2 regions of the Caballeronia sp. GAWG1-1 genome follow, and region 2 is predicted to be linked to the other one. Evidence: riboswitches for the same ligand, from Rfam matches in the RefSeq annotation. Region 2 holds a riboswitch; the other holds the start of a gene.
The links. Region 2 has a riboswitch for cobalamin ahead of cobW (cobalamin biosynthesis protein CobW). Riboswitches for the same ligand answer to the same signal wherever they lie in the genome.

Region 1: it holds a riboswitch for cobalamin, as region 2 does, so the genes downstream of both, NCT03_RS03185 (TonB-dependent receptor domain-containing protein) here and cobW (cobalamin biosynthesis protein CobW) in region 2, are expected to answer to the same signal.

Annotation. Positions count from the first base shown of each region.
Region 1 covers NZ_JALQDB010000006.1:111,396-114,798, forward strand. The annotation lists gene NCT03_RS03165 (EVE domain-containing protein) at 1-395, opposite strand, end outside; RNA gene ssrS (6S RNA) at 473-655, opposite strand; gene NCT03_RS03175 (cell division protein ZapA) at 778-1,092, opposite strand; gene NCT03_RS03180 (ATPase) at 1,089-1,475, opposite strand; cobalamin riboswitch at 1,712-2,035, shown strand; gene NCT03_RS03185 (TonB-dependent receptor domain-containing protein) at 2,122-3,403, shown strand, end outside.
Region 2 covers NZ_JALQDB010000029.1:224,812-228,214, forward strand. The annotation lists gene cobN (cobaltochelatase subunit CobN) at 1-533, opposite strand, end outside; gene cobW (cobalamin biosynthesis protein CobW) at 537-1,616, opposite strand; cobalamin riboswitch at 1,762-2,012, opposite strand; gene NCT03_RS19070 (cobalamin biosynthesis protein) at 2,129-2,509, shown strand; gene cobO (cob(I)yrinic acid a,c-diamide adenosyltransferase) at 2,506-3,108, shown strand; gene NCT03_RS19080 (cobyrinic acid a,c-diamide synthase CobB) at 3,113-3,403, shown strand, end outside.

The sequences.
Region 1 (3,403 bases), on a different contig from region 2:
TTACCGCGCGCCAGCACTTGCATGTCGGCGAGTTCCGCGTGTTCGCGCAATGTCGCGAGCGGAATCAACGGCGTCTTCTTGACGAAGCGCACATCGACGAGCATCCAGCGCGGCGTCTCCTGCGTGGACTTGGCGTCGAAGTACGGGCTTTTGGCGTCGAACTGAGTGGGATCGGGATAGGCCGTAGAACAGACTTTGGCGATGCCCGCAATGCCCGGCTCCGGGCAACTCGAATGATAGAAGAGCACGCCGTCGCCGACTTGCATCTGGTCGCGCATGAAGTTGCGCGCCTGATAGTTGCGCACGCCCGTCCACGGGAGGGTTTTCTTCGGCGCGTGCGCGAGATGATCGATGCTCGCTTCGTCCGGTTCGGACTTCATCAGCCAGTAGCGCATGATGGATTCGGCAACGGGGTTTTGAAACGGGCTCGACAAAAGCAAACGGCATCGGTATGAACCGATGCCGCTGGAGTAGGGTCCCCACCTCGGCCGCTAGGCCGGCATCCTGAACCTGGGTTCAAGATTGGTCGCAGTAAGCAACACTTCGGGTACATCAGACAGAGTGACGCGCGCGCCCGTGCTGCAAGTTTCCACAACCGTGCCAATGTAGCATTGGTTCAAGGAATATATGACCTTGGCGAACCAGGCAGGGAGTAGTCACTCTACACCAATCGAATGTCTAATGCAGCCTCTCGACACCAATTGCGCAGTTTCTTTTTTCGATTGACATCGCGCGACCGATTAGCGTTCGCCAAGGAGCGGCGTCGCGGCACTTCGGTCACTGCACTTCATACTGCGCGATGACAGCACCAAGCTGTTCGTTCATGGAGTGCATCGTGCGGCGAATTTCCTCGGCGGGGAAGGCCTCGCCATGACGCACGCTTTCTTGCAGCCTCAGCAATTCGGAAGCGAGTGAAAGCGCGGCCATCACCGCAATGCGGTCTTGCCCGCGCACGTTGCTTGCATTGCGCACCTTGTTCATCTCGGCGTCGACGCGTGCCACCGCTTCACGCAGCGCGCCTTCGGTTTCCGGCGAACAGGCGAGGCGATATTGCTGGCCGAGAATGGATACTTCGATCTGCGTGGTCGTCATGCCTTCTCTCCGTGATGATGCTCACTGTGCTCTCCCGCGTGCGCATGCTCGTGCGCGGCTTGCACATCGTGAGAACGGGCATCGAGGAGATCGAGCTGATTTTCCGTCTCGGCATGATTCGCGGACTTGCCGCGCGGCAACTTTTCGAGAATCGCGTTCAGGCGGACCTGCGCGTCGTCGATCTTGGCCGAGAGGGAATCGCGTTCGGCTTGCAGCGTGTCGCGCTCCTCGCGCATTTGCACGAGCTCTGCCTGCACGTTCGCGTAGTCGCTACGCAGTTGTTCGATTTGTGCTTCAAGCGCGAGACGCGCCTGATTGTGCCGCTCGCTGATCTGGATCAGCCGGCCGATATTTCCTGACAGTGATTCGAGTTCGTTGAGCATGTGCTGCGTCCTCTAAAGACCTCGCATTCTAGCGCGGTTCAACGGAGCTTCCGATAATTGTCTCGTTTCGAGACGTAACAGCACGCGATCATGCGTGCATCGCGATGCATTCGTGTGTGGAAAGCGCGGGCGCTGCCGATGCGATGCGACGGCGGGTTCTAGTTGGGTTCGTCGTGAGCCGTGTGTCTTGCGATGATCGGCCAGGGTCGTTTCTTGACGGTCCTGAATCGCGCTCCTACACTTGCCGCACTTTTGGTGCTCGCGTCCGCATTCTTTTGCGGGCGCAGTCAAACGGGAAACAGGAAGCGGCGCCGCCAAGGCCACGCCAACCTGTGCTGCCCCCGCAACGGTAAGCGACCGCAACGCAAGTTGCAAGTCGTCCCTTGCGCGTTTTTCGCCGCGCCGTCGTGTGAGTTTGCTTGCGAGTCTGTCTGATTCGCAAGAATCCGCCGCTCGACGCAGGCAAGGCGAAGAACGTGTCGATGCCACTGCGCTTCATGCGTGGGAAGGCGGGACGGTGTGTCGCCAGCCCGGATACCGGCCAACTGTTCAGCGCGTTCGTCTGTTCGCATTCGAGCGCGCTCGTCGCGCATTGGCCTTGCGGGGAGCGAGGTCGCGCCAGCCTACGCATGGGAACATTTCACGCATGGTATCGCCACTTGCCCGACACGCGGGCAGACGCAAAACGATCGAACGCGCCGCGCTCGTCGCCCTCAACACATGGCTGCTCGCTCATGAAGCGCTCGCGGACGAAGCCTCGCAACCGCCGCTCGCACCCGTCGTCGTGACCGCGACGCGCACCGCGCAACCTCTCGCCGATACGATCGCGCAGACTTCGCTCTTCGACGCCCAGGATATCGCCGATAGCAATGCCTACGACGCGCTCGGCGTCATCGGTCTTGCGCCCGGCGTGCAGGTGACGCGCAATGGCGGCCCGGGAGCGAATGCAAGCGCGTTCATACGCGGCGCGTCCTCGACGCAATCGCTCGTTTTAATCGACGGCGTGCGTGTGGAGTCCGCATCGCTCGGCTCGGCGCAGCTTGCGCAGATCATGCCGGATCAGATCGACCGCATCGAAGTCGTGAACGGCAACGTGTCGGCGCTGTACGGCTCGGGCGCGATCGGCGGCGTCGTGCAGATCTTCACGAAAGACGGCGAGGCGCATCCGCCGCGCTTCTACTTCGAGACGGAATACGGCAGCTATCACACGCAGCGGCAAGCGGCGGGCGTTTCCGGCGCGCTCGATAGCGAAGGCCGCACGACCTTCAGCTTCAACGTATCGCGCGAGAAGACCGATGGTTTCTCGTCGATCGATCCCGCGCTCGCGCCCAACGCCAATCCGAACGCGAACGGTTATCTGAACGAAAGCGTCGTGGCCACGCTGCGCCACAAGTTCGGCGACAAATGGGACGTGGGCGTGCGCTTCTATCAGTCGAACGGCATCGACAGTTTCGACGATGCCTACGGCTTGCCCGGCGATCTCAACGATTCGCACAGTCGCGTGCGGTCGACATCGGTGTTTGCGAACGGCCGTATCACGGACCAGTGGACCACGCATTTCACGGTCGCGCAGGGACAGGACCGCGCGAACATCGAGCAGAACGGCATCTATACGAGCCGCTTCAATTCCGAGGATCGCCAGTATCTGTGGCAGAACGACTTTCGCCTGACGGAGGCGCACAAGCTCCTGTTCGGTTACGAGCATCTCGACCAGACGCTCGATTCGGATCAGTTCAGCGCGCCGGATCGTCACGTGAATTCGGTGTACGCGGGCTATGTGGGACGCTTCGGTTCGAGCGAAGTGCAGGCCAATCTGCGCCACGACCAGTATTCCGATTTCGGCGGCGCGAACAGCTACTATCTGGGCTACGCGTACAACATCGACACGCACTGGCGCGCGAGCGCGAGTTACGCGGCGTCGTTCCGCG
Region 2 (3,403 bases):
ACCGCGGGCAACGCGCTCGGCGCGTGCGCTTCGCGTCCCCAACCGAACGCGCGATGCGCAATGGCGCGTAGAAACTCTTCGGCATTGCGCGCGCCGCCTTCACGTAAATAGCGCGACAGGTCGCGGCAGAACGCGGCATCGGCCGTACTCTTGCCGATGAGATTCGGGTCTTCCGCAAGATCGCCCGAAAACATGGCGAGCATTTGCTTTTCGCGCTTTGCCAAAGCGACGAGACGCTCGATACCGTAGGGCCAATACGATTCGCCGCCGAGATGATCGACGATGACGACCTTTGCATGGCGCAGAATGTCGTCGACATAAAAGTCGACCGAAGCGTTCTGGCGCAGGAACGATTGATTTGCGAGCCGCACTTCCGGAAAGCCGGGGCCGAGACGAGGAAAGACGCTTGCGAGCAGCGCGAGCGTGGTATCGGCCGAACTGAGCACGACAATGGGCGCGCGCGTCTGCTCGATCCGCATCACGCCTGCGGCGTCGTCGACGAAGCCTCCCGGAGTCGTGCGCAGCAGATGCATCGCTCAGGCCTGCACGGGTAAGGTCTGCAACGCGGAAACGAAGGCACGTTGCAGCGTTTCGCGGTCGAGGTCCTCGCCGATAAGCACGAAGCGACTCGATGCCTCGCCCTCGTTCCAGCGCCTGTCGAAGTAACTGTCGAAGCGTCGCCCCACGCCTTGCACGACGAGCCGCATGGCGGCACCCGGCAACGCCGCGAAGCCCTTCACACGGTAAATCGTGTGCTTTTCCACCAGCACGTGCAGTGCCGCAAGCAGCTGTTCGCGCGACTCGACATCCGCTGCGACCACCACGGAATCGAACTCGTCGTGATGATGATCCGCATGACCGTCTTCGTCGGGCGAGCCATGATGGTCGTGCCGCAGATGAATGGTCTCTTCCGATGCGGATTGCAAGCCGAGCAGCGCATGCACGTCGAGTTTGCCCATCTGCGCGGGAACGATCTTCACTTCGGGCGGAATCTCGGGACGCACAAGCGCATCGACCTTGCTCAACGCGGCGGCATCCATGAGATCGGTCTTGTTGACGATGACGAGATCCGCCGACGACAGTTGGTCTTCAAACAACTCATGCAACGGCGATTCGTGATCGAGATTCGGATCGGCCTTGCGCTGCGCATCGACGGCGATGGGATTTGCCGCGAACTGACCGCTTGCCGCAGCCGGACCGTCGACCACGGTAACGACCGCGTCCACGGTGAAGGCGTTCTTGATGGACGGCCAGTTGAAGGCCTGCACGAGCGGCTTGGGCAAGGCAAGCCCGGACGTTTCGATCAACACGTGATCGATCCTGTCGCGCCGTTCAAGCAGTTGCTCCATCACCGGATAAAACTCTTCCTGCACGGTGCAACACAAGCAACCGTTCGCGAGTTCATAGAGATTGCGTTCGGCGGAGCCTGCTTCGTCGTCGCAACCGATGCCGCAGCCCTTGAGAATTTCTCCATCGATACCGAGCTCGCCGAATTCGTTGACGATGACCGCGATGCGCTTGCCCTGCGCGTTCGAAAGAATGTGCCGCATCAGCGTGGTTTTGCCGCTGCCGAGGAAGCCGGTCACGACCGTGACGGGGATCTTGCGCGTTTGCATCGTTGCTCCGTGCTTGATTGATGCGTGCGCCCTATGCGTGATGGTGTGCGCGATGCGGTCTATTCGACCTTTGCAGCGGCATGGACATGGAAAAGCGCACGACTCGGTGGATCTGGGGATACGCCGCAACCCCGCGGCTAAGGAAATCCCTTCGGTAATTCTGGCCGGTATCCGGGCTGACGAAAATAGCCGCTTCGCCTTCCCGCGCCGGACGCTTTGAACGCCTAGCACAGTGGCTTTGAAACCGGCTTGCCGCGCATGTCATGCGTGGCTTTCGCTTACCGTTGCGGGGGCAGCACAGGTTGGCTTGCGTTCGCCTGAACGCGCGCTTCCTGTTTCCCGTTCAACTGCGCGCTAAAGACTTGGCGCGCGAGCACCTGAACTATTGAAAGTCTAGGGCTAGCGGGGTTAGGCGTCAAGAAAGCATGGTGCCTGCCTAAGCGTCCGGTATGGTATCTTTCCTCCGCCTTAAGGCTTTTCAAGTCGACCTCCATGAATTGGCTTCGTTTAGCATGAGCGCCGCGCTCGTCATCGGCATCGGCTGCCGCCGCGGCGTAAGCGCCGAAGCAATAGAACGCGCTGTGCGTGGTGCGCTTGGCACGCTCGCATTTGCCGATATCGCCAGCGTGGCAAGCATCGACGCTAAGAAAGACGAAGCAGGATTGCTCGCATTTTGCGAGCGTCATCAATTGCGCGTGGATTTCTTTAGCGCCGATCAAATCGAGCGCGCGCCTGGGGAATTCTTATCGCAGGCCAGGCGGCATTTGAATGTCGACGGCGTATGCGAGCCTTGCGCGCTCATTGCCAGCGGCGGCCGGCTCGTCGTGCATAAGACTATCGCGGGCGGCGTGACGGTCGCTATTGCAGAGACACCATCGAAGAAACAAGCATGAAAACCGATACCGAATCGCATTTGCGCATGACCCAGCGGCGCAAGGAAGGCCATGAGAAAAAGCAGGCCGCCGCCGACCATGAAAAGGGCCTGTTGATCGTCAATACCGGCAACGGCAAAGGCAAGACCACCGCTGCATTCGGCATGGCCATGCGCGTGCTCGGGCACGGCATGAAACTCGGCGTGGTGCAATTCATCAAAGGCGCGCTGCATACGTCGGAACGCGATTTCCTTGGCGCAATCGCGCATTGCGATTTCGTGACGATGGGCGATGGCTATACGTGGAACACGCAAAATCGCGAGGCGGACATCGCCACGGCGCGCAAGGGATGGGACGAAGCACGACGCATGATCCAAAGCGGCGAGTATCAGATGGTCGTACTCGACGAGCTCAATGCCGTGCTCAAGTACGAATATTTGCCGCTTGAGGAAGTACTCGGCGTGCTAAAGGCACGGCCGGCCATGCTGCATGTCGTCGTGACAGGACGACACGCGGCCGATGAGCTCATTGAAATAGCCGATCTCGTCACCGAAATGCGCCTCGTAAAGCACCCTTATCGCGAGCAGGGCGTCAAGGCGCAACGCGGCGTCGAGTTCTGACGCAATGGCAAACTGTCCCGCACTCTTCATCGGCGCGAGCGCGTCGCATCAAGGCAAGACCACGGTGACGGCCGCGCTTGCGCGTCATCACACGCGGCAAGGCAGGCGCGTGCGCATCTTCAAGACCGGGCCGGATTTTCTCGATCCGATGATTCTCGAGCGGGCATGCGGGTCGCCCGTTTATTCGCTGCATCTTTGGATGGTCGGACTGGAAGCGTGCCGCGCGATGCTTTCCTCGGCCGCCAAGGAAGCCGACCTTATTTTGATCGAAGGCGTAATGGGCCTCTTCGATGGC